DNA from 2 places in the Dorea acetigenes genome. Region 2 is predicted to be linked to the other one. Evidence: a T-box and tRNA genes for the amino acid it is inferred to sense, from the RefSeq annotation. Region 2 holds a T-box; the other holds one or more tRNA genes.
The links. The T-box of region 2 lies ahead of proS (proline--tRNA ligase). A T-box ahead of a tRNA ligase gene usually reads a tRNA of that ligase, here a tRNA-Pro.

Region 1 (7,408 bases), on a different contig from region 2:
ATGTGCAGCGCTTATGATGAATCAAAGTTGAATGAAGAGCAGATAGTAACGGTTACTTACGGAGGAAAAACAGCTGCGTTCAGGGTGACGGTGACAGAGAAAGAAACTCCGCCGGATCCAGACCCAACACCGGATCCAGACCCAACGCCGGATCCAGACCCAACGCCGGATCCAGACCCAACGCCAGATCCGACACCAACACCGGATCCAGACCCAACGCCGGATCCAGACCCAACGCCAGATCCGACACCAACACCGGATCCAGACCCAACGCCGGATCCGACGCCAACACCAGATCCGACGCCGACACAGGAGCTTCCATTCAAGGATGTGGCTTCCGGGGATTGGTATTATGAATATGTAAGCTATGTATATCAGCATGATCTGATGAAGGGACTGAATACGGAGACATTCGGCCCGGCGCAGACGCTTGTGCGTGCGCAGTTTGCGATTATTCTTCACCGGCTAAACGGAGAGCCTGCAGTTGCTTATACAGCTAAATTCCCGGATGTGGGAGAAGGTGTATGGTACACAGATGCGATTCTCTGGGCAAACAGTATAGAGGTTGTCACCGGGTATTCCGATACGGGACTTTTTGGCCCGGCTGATAAAATTACCCGGGAGCAGATGGCGGTTATGATGTACCGATATGCAAGATATAAAGGCTATGATATCAGTAAGAAAGCAGATTTTAGTGAATTTGCAGATGCTTCCGGTGTGAGCTCATTTGCAGAAGATGCGATGCAGTGGGCAGTCGGAATGAAAATCATTACCGGAAAGGATAATGGAACAAGGCTTGATCCGCAGGGAAATGCAAGCCGTGCAGAGTGCGCGACGATCATTATGCGGTTTAATGAAGCATATGAGAAGTAAAAGGAGGTAAAGAGTATGAAAAAAAGAACCAGGATTTTGGCGGCAGTTTTGGCGTTTAGCATGATGGCGATGCCAGTGAGTGCTAAGGAGGCAGCGGTGATAGGAGACGCTGCTTCTTGGAAGGGACAGACGGAGGAAGGAATTCAGGTGGCAGAAGATGCAGTGATGCCTGAATTTGCGGCAGAAGATATGGAGGAAGTCTTTGAGACTGCCGATTTGTCTTCTGTAGGATGCAGTATTGAAGAGTGGGCAGTCCTGTATGGTACGAATAAGATTCGTATGATAAATGGTCTTCAGCCTTTGTCTGTTACGGACAAGATGCAGAAGGCGGCGGATGTCAGGGCACAGGAGATACAGACTTTCTTTGATCACACCAGACCAAATGGGAACGACTGTTTTACGGCTTTAACAGAAGCGGGAGCTTCCTATGATGTTGGCGGAGAGAATATCGCAGCAGGTTATGCTGATGCGGCTGAAGTATTAGACGGCTGGTGGAACAGTGAGGGACACCGTGCGAACATGCTGGATACGGATTATAATCATCTTGCGGTAGGGTATGGTTATAATGAAAATGATCCGAATCACTATTATAATTATTGGGTTCAGATGTTTATTGGAAGCTGTACGCCAACCAGTATATCCATTGAGGAAGAGAATGCGTATACTTACCTGTTGGAGCGAGGAGAAGATATAGATGATCTGGGACTGGTATTGAAGGTAGAATGCAAACATGGAACCTCTTATATGCCGGTTATCAGTGAGATGTGCAGCGCTTATGATGAATCAAAATTGAATGAAGAGCAGACAGTAACGGTTACTTACGGAGGGAAAACAACTACATTCCCTATCTATGTCTGCGAACCTATGCCATTTACAGATGTAAATGATACGGACTGGTATTTCGACTATGTGGCGAATGTTTATTATAACAATATCATGACGGGATTGAAGCCTACAGTCTTTGGCCCGGCAGATCCTCTGGTACGAGCACAGTTTGCAGTGATTCTTTATCGGATGAGCGGTGAACCGGCAGTAACATATACGCCAAAATTCCCGGATGTGGCGAATGAACAGTGGTATACGAATGCAATACTCTGGGCAAGTGATGTTGGTGTTGTAACCGGTTATTCTAATACGGGGCTTTTTGGACCTGCTGACAATATTACCCGTGAGCAGATGGCGGTTATGATGTACCGCTATGCACAAGGTTTGGGATATGATGTCAGCGAAAAAGCTGATTTCAGCAAATTTGCAGATGCTTCCAGTGTAAGTTCCTTTGCCCGGGAAGCGATGCAGTGGGCAGTCGGAACCGGAATCATTACCGGAAAGGATAATGAAACAAGAATTGACCCGCAGGGAAATGCAAATCGTGCGGAATGTGCGACGATTATCACAAGATTTCTGCGGAAGTATTAAACAAGACATTAGGTAAAGCGGCTTGAGGCCAGAAGCCGTCTGTTTGGAATAAGGTGCGGGGATTATTCCCCGCACCTTATTTGTAATTCTGTAATATGTTCTTGCTCTTTTTCACTCTGGTGGATATCTGCCCATAGAAGTTCCAGAAAAGGTCCTTCCGGGGAAAGTCCTTGTTCCCGGGCGTAATTCAACATCCGTGGGATATAGTCTGCGTTCTGGGCACAGTCGCCCTGATAGCTTACGGTAAGGTAGGCTCCGCCGGGGATGGTTTCATCCCCATCTTTGTCTATGATAAAGACGTCTGTGTAATGTCTGAAGTGTCCGGCTATAGCGCTTTCAAGAGGGATGACGGAACCAATACGGTTATTGCCGATGATGTAGAGTTTGTCCGGATTCTTATTCAGTAATTGTTTGATTAATATGTCCATCTCCGTGTCGAGCTTATAACCGGAATGGATGGTATAGCAATGACGTTCGGGAATTTCCTTTTTTTCGATGATGCCAAGGGGCTGTTTCCTGGTATCCCGCAGGGTTTCCAGGCGGTCTTCTATATTAGTTTTCAGTGCATCCAGAGACTGCATTTTTTCTTCAATTACAGTCAGCTCTTCCTGAAGAAGCGCTTCCGTACCTGCCAGACTCCGGTTGTTCAGGTATTCCCGGATGCGTTCCATAGAAAAGCCCAGCTCCCGCAGGTCGCGGATGACATTCAGCCGCCAGATATCATGGATATGGTACATCCGATAATTATTTTCTCCGCGCTTTGGTTTTAAAATTCCCAGTTCTTCATAATAACGAAGAGAATCGGAGCTGATATTGTAGAGACTGGAAATTTCACCGATTCGGTAATAATGTTTCACAAAACTTCCTCCTATAAAAATAATAGTAATCTCTTGACCTTAGTATTATACTAAGGTTTATGCTGTAAATGCAAGAGAGAAAAGGAGAGGTTCTGTCATGATGCTGGAAGGAAATTCTTTAAAAAGAGATTTTATGAAATTTATCATACCGTCTATCGTTGCCCAGTGGGTATTTGCGCTTTATACGATGGTAGACGGAATATTTGTGGCAAGAGGTGTGTCGGAGGTGGCGCTGACCGCTGTAAATATCGTGATGCCCTATATTATGGCGCTGTATGCTGTTTCTATTTTATTTGCGGTAGGAACATCCACGGTTGTAGCGATTAAGCTGGGGGAGAAGGATGGCAGGAAAGCGAATGAGATTTTTACTCAGAATATTGTACTGCTTACCATCTTTTCGGTTGTGATTACGGTGGTGGTAATGCTGAATCTTAAGCCCGTTGCGGCGTTTCTCGGAGCTACGGAAGTGAATATGGAATACGTGCTGGAATACCTGGGAAGCATTGTACCGTTTTCGGGATTATTTATCCTATCCTATTCTTTCGAAACATTGATTAAGACGGATGGATATCCGAAGAGAGCGACTGCAATTGTGACAATTGGTTCTGCGGTAAATGTAATCCTTGATTATTTCATGGTAATGAGATGGCATATGGGAATTGGCGGCGCAGCGCTTGCTACAGGCATTGCCCATGTGCTTTTGATTACACTGTATCTGGTACATTTTTGCGGAAAGAAGGGTACGATTAAATTCTGCAGATTTAAGCCGGATATACCGCTTGTCTGGCGAGAGTTTAAGAATGGCCTGCCTTCCGGAATTACAGAATTGTCTACCGGATTGATTATTTTCTTATTTAACCAGGCGATTCTTAAGTTCTTAAATGAAGATGCGCTGGTAAGCTATACCATTATTTCTTATGTGAATTCAATCGCGATCATGACGATGGTAGGGATTGCGCAGGGTTATCAGCCTTTGATTAGTTATTATTATGGACAGAAGCGGATGGATAAATGCAGAAAGCTTTTCCGCTATGGCATTACGGCAGCAGTGGTGGCGTCTGTTCTATTTACCGGTGGATGCCTGCTGGGAGCAAATGGAATCGTGAAGCTGTTCATTGCGCCGGATATGGGGGATTTATATAAGTATTCCTGCGATGTGCTTCGTATCTTTGCTCTGTCATTTTTGCTTGCCGGTTATAATGTAGTCGTTGGCGGTTATTTTACGGCAGTAGAGAAGCCTGCTGAGGCAACTTGCATTTCTCTTTCGAGAACGATTGTGGCATTGGTTCTCAGCCTGGCAGCACTGACGGCACTTTTTGGCGGAGCGGGTATCTGGTGGAGTCCGCTTATGGCAGAGGGAATAACCTTTATATTGACGATGCTCCTGTTTATAGGATACAGAAAACGAACCTTTAGAAAATAATTTCTGCTTTTTTACCATAAATTTACACTTTTCGGCATTTAAAATTGGTGAGAAAAACCAAAAACAAAAAAAACAAAAAAAGGGGTTGATTTTTGAAAAGTTTTTGGTATAATAATATTTGTTTGCTGGACAACACAGAAGAACGAAAACAAAATGATGCGGAATGGTGTAATTGGCAGCACAGCAGACTCTGACTCTGTTAGTAGGGGTTCAAGTCCCTTTTCCGTAGTTCCTTGGCAGGGGCGCCGGGTGTTGCGGTTATCCAAGATGTCCGGTCAATATAACGGAGTGTGGCTCAGTTTGGTAGAGCGCTACGTTCGGGACGTAGAGGTCGCAGGTTCAAATCCTGTCACTCCGATTTTTACTTATAAATCAAGAGTTTAGTGACTCTTGATTTTTTTGTGATATATTGTTACCATTTTATTGGGAGGCTTTTTTATGTTTGGATTTATGGTTAATGCAGAGGGCGGTCTTACGACAGCCGGTTATGTAGTGTGTGTAATTGTGGGATTGGCAGTTCTTGCGCTGGCGTCTTATTTCGCGGGAAAGAGTTCCGGGAAAAAGAAAATGGGAACGAAACAGTTGGTATTCTGTGCGATGGCGATAGCGCTTGCGTTTCTGACATCTTATATCAGGATTTTTCGGCTGCCGTGGGGCGGAAGCGTAACGCTTTGCAGCATGTTATTTATTGTACTGGTAGCAAATTGGTATGGTGTAAAGACGGGAATGCTGGTTGGACTTGCTTATGGTATTCTTCAGTTTATACAGGAGCCGTACGTGCTGTCCTTTTTCCAGGTATGCTGCGATTATATCCTTGCTTTTGCGGCATTGGGAGTTGCAGGCTTTTTTGCGAAGAGCAAGGGAGGGCTGATAAAAGGATATGTTGTGGCAGTGCTTGCAAGAGGGGCGTTTCATGCCTTGGGCGGATACCTGTACTGGATGTCTTATATGCCGGATAATTTTCCGGCGGCGTTAAAGAGCGTGTATCCGATTGTGTATAATTATAGTTTTCTTCTGGCGGAGGGAATCATTACTCTTATTATTATATCTGTACCATCCGTCGCAAAAGGTCTTGCGCGTGTGAAGCAGTCGGCTGTAGAATAGAAGATAGAGAGTAAGACGGACGGCTTGCGTCATAAAGAGGAGGTTCCGTAAGATGAAGAAACAGGAACTGATGAAATACCGGCTGGCGGATGCAATGAAGCAATGTATGAAGGATACGCCGGTGGAGCGGATTACAGTGAAGGAGATTGCAGATACTTGTGGAACAACAAGGCAGACATTTTATCGGAATTTTCAGGATAAATATGATCTGATTAACTGGTATTTCGATAAAATCCTACTGGAGTCTTTTGAACATATGGGAGAGGGCAGGACAATCTATGAAGGACTGGTGAAGAAGTTTGAATTTATTGATAAGGAAAAAGTGTTTTTCCGTGCAGCCTTTAAATCTGACGAACAGAATTGCCTCAAAGACCATGATTTCTGCCTGATCCTGCAGTTTTATACGGAAAAGATTGAATCGAAGTCAGGGAAGAAGCTGACGGAAAACTTACGTTTCCTCCTGGAAATGTACTGCCAGGGGTCGATTTATATGACGGTGCAGTGGGTGTTAGGCAGGATGGAGCGGACGCCCCGGGAACTGGCGCATTCCCTGGTGGAAGCGATGCCGGCGGGGCTTGCAGAAGTCTTCCGGGAATTAAAACTTATCAGCTAGGTGACACATTTGCCATTTTGTAACTTTTTATTTGGAGACGGAATTGTTAAAATAAAGACAAGTAAAATGTTAATGCCAAAGAAAAGGAGAGAATGAAGATGGCAAACAGAATTATGTTAAACGAAACCTCCTATCATGGAGCGGGAGCAATCAAAGAAATTGCGGCAGAAGCAAAAGCAAGAGCATTTAAGAAAGCGTTTGTATGTTCAGACCCGGATCTGATTAAATTCGGAGTAACGGCGAAGGTTACGGATGTGCTGGATGAAGCGGGGCTGGCATATGAAGTTTATTCTGACATTAAGGCAAATCCTACCATCCAGAATGTACAGAATGGAGTTGCTGCTTTTAAAAAGGCAGAGGCAGATTATATTATCGCTATCGGCGGCGGTTCTTCTATGGATACGGCAAAGGCTGTGGGAATTATTATTGCCAATCCGGAATTTGAGGATGTAAGAAGCCTGGAGGGTACAGCGCCTACAAAGAATCCATGTGTACCGATTATTGCGGTGCCTACGACAGCAGGAACGGCTGCAGAGGTTACGATTAACTATGTCATTACGGACGTGGAAAAGAAGAGAAAATTTGTATGTGTTGACCCGCACGATATGCCGGTTATTGCTGTTGTAGATTCTGATATGATGTCTTCTATGCCGAAGGGGCTGACAGCTTCTACTGGTATGGACGCTTTGACACACGCAATTGAAGGCTATACAACGAAAGCAGCGTGGGAGATGACAGACATGTTCCATCTTAAAGCAATCGAGATTATCGGAAAGTCTTTAAGAGGGGCTGTGGCAAATGAGAAGGAAGGCCGCGAAGGCATGGCTCTTGGACAGTATATTGCAGGTATGGGCTTTTCTAACGTAGGATTGGGAATCGCTCATTCCATGGCGCATACGCTTGGGGCAGTATATGACACGCCGCACGGTGTGGCATGTGCAATGATGCTTCCAATCGTAATGGAATACAATGCAGAATGTACCGGAGAGAAGTACCGGGAAATCGCAAGAGCAATGGGTGTAAAGGGCGTAGATGAGATGTCAGTAGAAGAATACAGAAAAGCGGCTGTAGATGCAGTACAGCAGCTCTCTATTGATGTAGGAATCCCGGCCAAGCTTGAAG
Region 2 (7,408 bases):
GGTCCAATCTCGATACGGGTAGGAATTCCGAGAATCTCCTGCTCAGAGAATTTCCATCCCGGACTCTTATCAGAATCATCGATTTTCACTCTGTAGCCTGCTTTCTTCAGTTCTTCTAACAGCGCATAAGCTCTGTCAAGCACGCCTTCTTTGTGCTGTGCTACCGGAATGACACGGCACTCTACCGGAGCAACATGCGGAGGCAGTACCAGACCGTCGTCATCACCGTGAACCATAATCAATCCGCCGATACTTCTGGTGGACCATCCCCATGAAGTCTCATAACAGCTGTGAGGCTGATTATTCTTATCTATATATTTAATATCAAATGCATCCGGGAATCCACTTCCGAAGAAATGGCTGGTTGCAGACTGCAGTGCTTTACCGTCATGCATCAGCGCTTCAATCGTGTAGGTATCCTGTGCACCTGCAAACTTCTCATGCTCTGCCTTCCTTCCTGATACGAACGGCATTGCCAGCGTCTCTCTGTAACAGTCTTCATATACATGCCACATCTGGATAGTTCTTTCTTCTGCTTCCTCGTAAGTTGCATGCAACGTATGTCCCTCCTGCCACAAGAATTCTCTGGAGCGGAGGAACGGCCTCGTCGTCTTCTCCCAACGGAGCACAGAATTCCACTGATTCCATACCTTCGGCAGATCCCGGTATGACCGTACGGTCTTAGACCACAAATCACAGAACAAGGTTTCTGATGTAGGGCGGATGCATAATCTTTCCTGCAGTCTTTCCATACCGCCGTGCGTTACCCATGCTACTTCCGGGGCAAATCCCTCAACGTGATCCGCTTCTTTCTCCAGAAGGCTTTCCGGAATCAGCGTCGGAAGATATACGTTCTCTACACCTGTTTCTTTAAACCGTCTGTCAAGATCCGCCTGAATCAGCTCCCAGATTGCATAACCATTCGGCAGGTAGTTCAAACATCCTTTTACGCTTGAGTAATCACATAACTCAGCTTCACGGACAACATCCGTGTACCACTGTGCAAAATTTTCATCACGAGGTGTGATATTTTTGACTAATTTTTCCTTTGCCATGTCTCTTTTCTCCTTTTCATTCCTGCGGAGCCCTTGCTCCACTTAATTCTGATGCGGGAAACAAAAAACGCCAGGCCTTTCGCTTCCCTCAAAGGGACCGAAAAGCTCGGCGGTACCACCCTAATTAACTGCGGCCCTTCCGCAGTCCTCTCTCATCACCATTAACGCTAATGTCACGCTGTGCTTTCGCACAGAGGCTCCAAGGTAGGTTCACTGCGCTTCTAATCAAAAATCTTTCAGCCAATGGATTCTCTCTCTGTAGGACTTCCGCTGCAATTACTATTCCTCTTCACTGCCACTCCGTCTTCTGCAACTATCATTGCCGACGGATTATTCAATTAAGGAAATTCTAATAAAATTACCGGCATTTGTCAAGAGGTTATTTCCCGATTTCATCCATTTGGCGTTCTATGTCTTCCTTCTGCCGTTCCAGTTCTTCCTTCTTCTGCAGATATTCCTGTTCAATTGCCCCTTTATCATTTTCCAATTGCTGCCTGTATTCCCCCGCTCCCGCAATATCCATTACCTGAAGACCACTTTCTTCCTGGTATTGTTTAAAATAACTCAGCATTGACCGGAACATTTTTTCATTATACATCTCATCTTCCTGCTGCCAGCCCACCGTATAAACAATGTTTGCCTTATTTTTCACGGCGTCATCCAGCCGGTACTTCGGCGTCTCTCCCTGCAGCCCGACCGCAGCCGGATGCCAGATTCCTCCTTCACCTGCGGCTGTATCCATTTCTCCGGCCTCCCCGTGATGCACCGCAGCCGCGAATCCATGGGCAAGCAAAATTTCGTCATATTCTTTAAGATATGTTTCGGACGGGAAATACATCACGCTGCTGCCGGGGACTCCCGTCTCCTGCATCTTTAGCGCTAATGCGCCCAGCCACGTGTACATATCATCGCCGCTCCACACAATACAAGTACTCCAGCCTGCCTGAATCAGCTCCTGGAACTGCTCCAGGCTCATATTTCCTTCTGTCCCCGGGAACTGCTGCTCTGACACTGCCAGAACGCCGGTATATCCATACTCTTCCATAATAGGGTACGCTTCTTCATATACCCGGGCATCCGGATGTGTAAAGAGCACTTCCGCCGTTCCTGTTCCTTCCATTTTAAGGGAATACTCCTCTTCCAGGTCGTCTATTTCCTGCTGAATCCGGTTCCACTCCACATCCAGCGGGCGAAGCAGCTTCTCCGCTTCTTCTCTTCCTGCAGCCTGCTCCTGCTGCGTCTGATAATCTCTCCATGTAAAAACCCCCAGGCATACGGCTCCTGCCAGACACACAATTCCTGCCACAGCTCCTGCTATTATTTTTAATTTACTCACACACTCATCCACCTTATCGAATCAAAATATATACAAAGAACATCAAATACACCAACAGGAAAAGTGCCCCTTCGCTCCTGCGTATCTCCCGCTTACTAATTGCCGCTATGTACACAACCAGGCTGGCAATAATCAAAATAAATGTATCATATACTGCCGTTACATCCAGTGTAATCGGTGTAATCACCGCAGACACGCCCAGAATCAGCAGAATATTGAAAATATTCGATCCCACAACATTGCCTACCGCAAGATCATTTTCTCCTTTTCCCGCCGCAACCATCGAAGTTACCAGTTCCGGCAGCGAAGTTCCCAACGCAACAATAGTAAGCCCGATAAAAGTCTGGCTCAGTCCAAACGCCGCCGCAATGTCGGACGCGCTGTCCACTACCAAATCTCCTCCCAGTGCAATTCCGGCAATACCTCCGACAATATACACCCCGCTTCTTAACGGACTCATTACTTTATAGTCTTCGTCCTGCACCTCCTTTCTGGAAGCCAGCGCAGACTTGACCGTCGCATACAAAAAAATGGCAAATAAAATGAGAAACAAAAGTCCTCCCAGTTTACCCAGAGAGAAGGATTCCGTCCCTTTGATAACCTTTGTAACGGAAAAATCAGAAACCAGAAGCAGAAGGATTACCGTGATAAATATGGAAAACGGAAACTCCTTCTTAAGCAGCGACCATTTTGCGTGTACCGGATTCACCAGCGCACAGCATCCCAGCACTACCAGAAGATTAAATATATTGGAACCCAGCACATTGCTGACCGCCAAATCGTTATTTCCATTCAGCGCCGCCGTCACACTGACAGACAATTCCGGCATACTCGTCCCGAATGCCACTACCGTAAGCCCAATCACGATGGACGGCACTTTCAATATCTTTGCCACACTGGAGCTTCCATCCACAAAAAAATCTGCTCCTTTCACCAAAAGCACAAATCCTAAAACTAACAACAGATAACTCATTCTTATGATTCCTCTTTCCCTGATTGACATTTATTCAAATACTATGTTTAAATAATAATTGTGTAAGGAAAATAAGTCAAGGAGAACCCCATGAAAACAGACCTTTTAAGCATTTTATACGAAGATAACGACATAATTGTATGTAGGAAGCCGCATGGTCTTCCCGTGCAGACCAGACGGGCCGCCGACCCTGATATGGAAACGCTGATTAAAAACCATATTGCCGCGAACGCTGCAGGGATTCCTTCTTCGAGAGAGCCGTCTTCCAGGCAGCCGTACCTTGCTGTCATCCACCGTCTGGACCAGCCGGTAGCAGGTATCCTCGTCTTCGCCAAGACTCCTGCCGCTGCCCGTGAACTGAACCGTCAGCTTCAAAACGGAGGCTTCGGCAAATATTATCTGGCAGAAACAGAAGGCACACCTCCGGTTCCTGAGGGCACCTTAGAAGATTATCTGGTAAAAGACGGACGCACCAATACTTCCCGCATCTGTGACAAGGAAACGCCCGGCGCCAAACCGGCAAGGCTTCACTACCGCACCATTTCCCCCGAGAGCGCAGGCGCACTCACGGATACCGGTATCCCCGCAAAGGAAAACAGCGCCCACACATTTCTGGAAATTCATCTTGACACAGGGCGGCATCACCAGATCCGTGTCCAGCTCGCCCACATGGGATGTCCGATTGTCGGCGACACCAAATATAATCCTTCAGCGCCGGATGCCGGGAACAGCAGTGCTTCCGGCGGCATCCGCCGGGAACGATCCGGACAGCAGGATAAGCAGGAGCTAATGCTTTGTGCCTACAAGCTTTCCTTCCTCCATCCACGGACGAAAGAAAAAATGTGCTTTGTGCTTCCTTAAAAGGAAGTCCAAAGCACATTCTTCATCACTTTCTTCTTAATCACGGTCTGCTCAACCTTCGGATTCTGTCCGCAATAATCAGCATACTTCCCAGCAAAAGTAGAAAAAGCAAGGTGATTCTTTCATTATAGTCTCCGGTTCGGACACTCTTTTTCAGTCTGTCATCCGTTTTCCCGCCGTCCGGTTCCTCGCCGCCCGGTGGTTCCTCCGGCTCCGGCTCTGTCGGTTCCTCTTCCGCCTCTACCTGTGCTGTCACCACCGTCTGTTCCGTACTCCCGGTCTGCTCATCCCCAGACAACGTCCCGGCACAAACCGGAAGTGGCGCAGACATGATCATAGCTGTTATCATAAGACAGAGGCTGACTGGAAGAACCGCTGCTATCCGCCGCATTTTCCCACCTCTTCTGTTTCTTAGTTATATTCAGCCGCATCAACCACTTTACTATAGAATGTAAGTGTTCCCTGGTAAGTTCCTACCCAGTTATCCAGTTCTCCCGTAATCTGATTCTGATCCAGTTTAAAATCTAAATTAACAGCGTCCTCTGCGTTCTGGAACGCGCCAATCAAAAATCCATTGGCATATTTCGTACTTGCAAGCAAATCGTTGCTATTTGCCAGAATATTATATACCAGATATTGATTATTACTTGCAGCAGCGCCGGTCTGACCGTAAATCCGGAATCCTTCCGTTCCATTTGCCGCATCCTGTACCAGAACTGCCACTCTCTTACTTGCATCCAGATTAGAAACGGATGTTAATTTCACTTTCCCATTCAAAACCAGATTATATTCCCCTTCTCCATTTCGCTTCAGACCGCCAAAGTCCACATATTTGGGAACAGAAACAATATACTCCACAGCTCCCGGATCTGTTTCCGCTACATTCGCAACCACCGTTGTGCTTCCGGACTGCTGGGCATTTGTAACATCCTGGATATCTGAAACATCCCCTCCGCTCACATCTACTGCCATTACCGGCAAAGCATTAGCTGCCAGCAGCGCCGCCGCCAGAAACGGAGCCATTTTTTTCTTCATACTCATATTTTTTCCTCGCTTTCTGATTCATGTTATTACATGTTTTTCATTTATGGTGTAACTGTCAGAGTAAATGCAGAGTCGCTGGCATTCAGCTCGCTGCGTTCCTCATCCATGCTATACCCCTGATAATGTACCAGCGCCTCGTAGGTTCCTGCCTCCAGCGTCTGGTTCAGTTCGATCTGCTCGAACCCGGTTCCGGGTTCAAGCAAACCGGATTCATACAATACAGTTCCATCTTCCAATTGCAGAGTTGCCTGCAGATAGCAGGTGTTCTCCTCCGGGTTTCCGATCCGCAGGCTCAGCGTCGTATCGCCTGCCTTCATCTCAGCGCCGCTGTATCCCGGCACCAGAATATTTTCAGTAATCTCTCTCGGCTCTTCCGTGTCAATGCCATCGTCCCATGCCGAGGCATCTGCATCCACATACGCATTGCCGCCCGTCTCTGGATCCTTTTGCCGGGAAAAGTAAACGGCTGCCGCAATCCCTGCAATCAGAATTACAATTAATAAAACCAAAAGTGTCCAATATCTTTTTTTCTTGTCTTTCATTCTTTCCTCCGCTTACATGAAGCCTATGCTACGAACGTCTTTTTTTATGCCGGATAAACAAAAGAATGATGATTCCTCCGGATACCAGCAGCAGGAAGATCAGCACAGCCGGATTCGCCGTATCGCCTGTCTTTACTGTACTTTTATTATTCTGACTGCTGCCATTCTGGTTATCTGTCGTCTGGCTTCCCGTCTCTCCCTTTACAACGCAGAAGCTTCCCAGCGTATTTGTCTGGACAATTAATTGTTCGCCGTCATTCTGTGTCTTAAGTTCAAGCACATCGCCCTTATCGTTTTGGTGGAAGATACTCAGATCCTTAAGCTTCTCTTTCGTCTCCGGCTTCAACGTAACGGTAAGCTTTCCTTCCCATGTGCTGTAAGTACCGTCCGCATAAACCAGCGATAATTTCCAGCCTTCCAGCAGCTTGCCGGATTTCAGCGCCTCGGCAACACTCTTATATTCCGCATGGTCTGAAGAAAGCTTTTCAAGCTTCAGAGTTGCTCCCGGATGAATCAAGCCGCTGACGCTGATGCCAAGCTTCTCATTTGTCAGAGTCTGCTGTACCACCACTTCTCTCGTAAGCCTTGGATATCCTTCATTTTCACTTGCGCCGTAGACCCAATCCCGCAGGCCAAGCTCCTCTTTCTGTTTTTCAATCGCATGATTCAATGTATCACAGAATTCCTGGGTTTTCATTTCAGCCGTCGTCTTCCGTCCCACGGTCAGCGCCCCGTCTTCCTGATTTGTGCATGCTGCGGTTATATCAGACAAATACCATAAATCCCGGATATTGGTATTGTCGCTGGTTCCGGCAATGCCTCCTGCCGCCGCGCCTGTAACGGCCGCAGCATTGTAACCGTACTGAAGCTTTCCTTCACCGGAATTCTTTCCGGCAATGCCGCCCGCCGTGCTGCCTGCCGCATTCGTTCCTGCCACAGTTCCTACATTATATACATTCAGGATGGTTCCGGTGTTCTCTCCGGCAATTCCACCCGCGCAGGTTCCGGATACGGCCGCGTTGCTGCGGCTGTCCTGAATGACGCCTTCATTGCGTCCGGCAATTCCTCCCACGCAGATTCCCTTTATATCTGAATTCAATGTGTAAATCGGTACTGCTTCCCCGTTGCGGAAAATAGTCGCCGCAGAAGTCAGATTAATGCCGCTTCCGCATCCGATGATTTTTCCCCGGTTTATTCCGGCGATTCCGCCCGCCGTCTCCGGCGTCTCGCTATAATCAAAGTCAATCACCGAAAGATTCTTCACCATACCGCTCTCGCCAATCACTCCAAACAATCCATTGCTTCCATTTACAGGACGCAGCCCCAGGATATAATAGTCTTCGCCCTCATAAATTCCCTGGAAGGGATGTTCTTGCGTACCAAGCGGCAGCGTCCACTCCCTCTCCCCACAATTGATGTTGCAGGTCTGTATGTAAGTTGCTGCTCCATACTGGCTCGGGTTATCCTGGATTTTCTGTGCCATCGCCGTCAGATCTTCATAGCTGGAAATCAGATAAGCTCCTGTTTCATCATCCCGGTCAAACGGAACTTCAATTTCTTCCCACTTTGCGTAGAGGGTAACATCTGCCGCAGCCGC

Region 1: it encodes a tRNA-Pro, which carries the amino acid that the T-box ahead of proS (proline--tRNA ligase) is inferred to sense. The anticodon was not compared.

The regions. Positions count from the first base shown of each region.
Region 1 covers NZ_JAOQJU010000034.1:15,037-22,444, reverse strand. Annotated here, with positions in the region: gene OCV99_RS16325 (S-layer homology domain-containing protein) at 1-873, shown strand, start outside; gene OCV99_RS16320 (CAP and S-layer homology domain-containing protein) at 889-2,289, shown strand; gene OCV99_RS16315 (MerR family transcriptional regulator) at 2,352-3,146, opposite strand; gene OCV99_RS16310 (MATE family efflux transporter) at 3,244-4,569, shown strand; tRNA gene OCV99_RS16305 (tRNA-Gln) at 4,727-4,798, shown strand; tRNA gene OCV99_RS16300 (tRNA-Pro) at 4,854-4,927, shown strand; gene OCV99_RS16295 (energy-coupled thiamine transporter ThiT) at 5,008-5,673, shown strand; gene OCV99_RS16290 (TetR/AcrR family transcriptional regulator C-terminal domain-containing protein) at 5,726-6,286, shown strand; gene fucO (lactaldehyde reductase) at 6,385-7,408, shown strand, end outside.
Region 2 covers NZ_JAOQJU010000037.1:15,239-22,646, reverse strand. Annotated here, with positions in the region: gene proS (proline--tRNA ligase) at 1-1,055, opposite strand, end outside; T-box leader at 1,145-1,357, opposite strand; gene OCV99_RS16700 (polysaccharide deacetylase family protein) at 1,435-2,391, opposite strand; gene OCV99_RS16695 (calcium/sodium antiporter) at 2,405-3,364, opposite strand; gene OCV99_RS16690 (RluA family pseudouridine synthase) at 3,455-4,225, shown strand; gene OCV99_RS16685 (hypothetical protein) at 4,266-4,616, opposite strand; gene OCV99_RS16680 (hypothetical protein) at 4,637-5,266, opposite strand; gene OCV99_RS16675 (hypothetical protein) at 5,311-5,811, opposite strand; gene OCV99_RS16670 (InlB B-repeat-containing protein) at 5,840-7,408, opposite strand, start outside.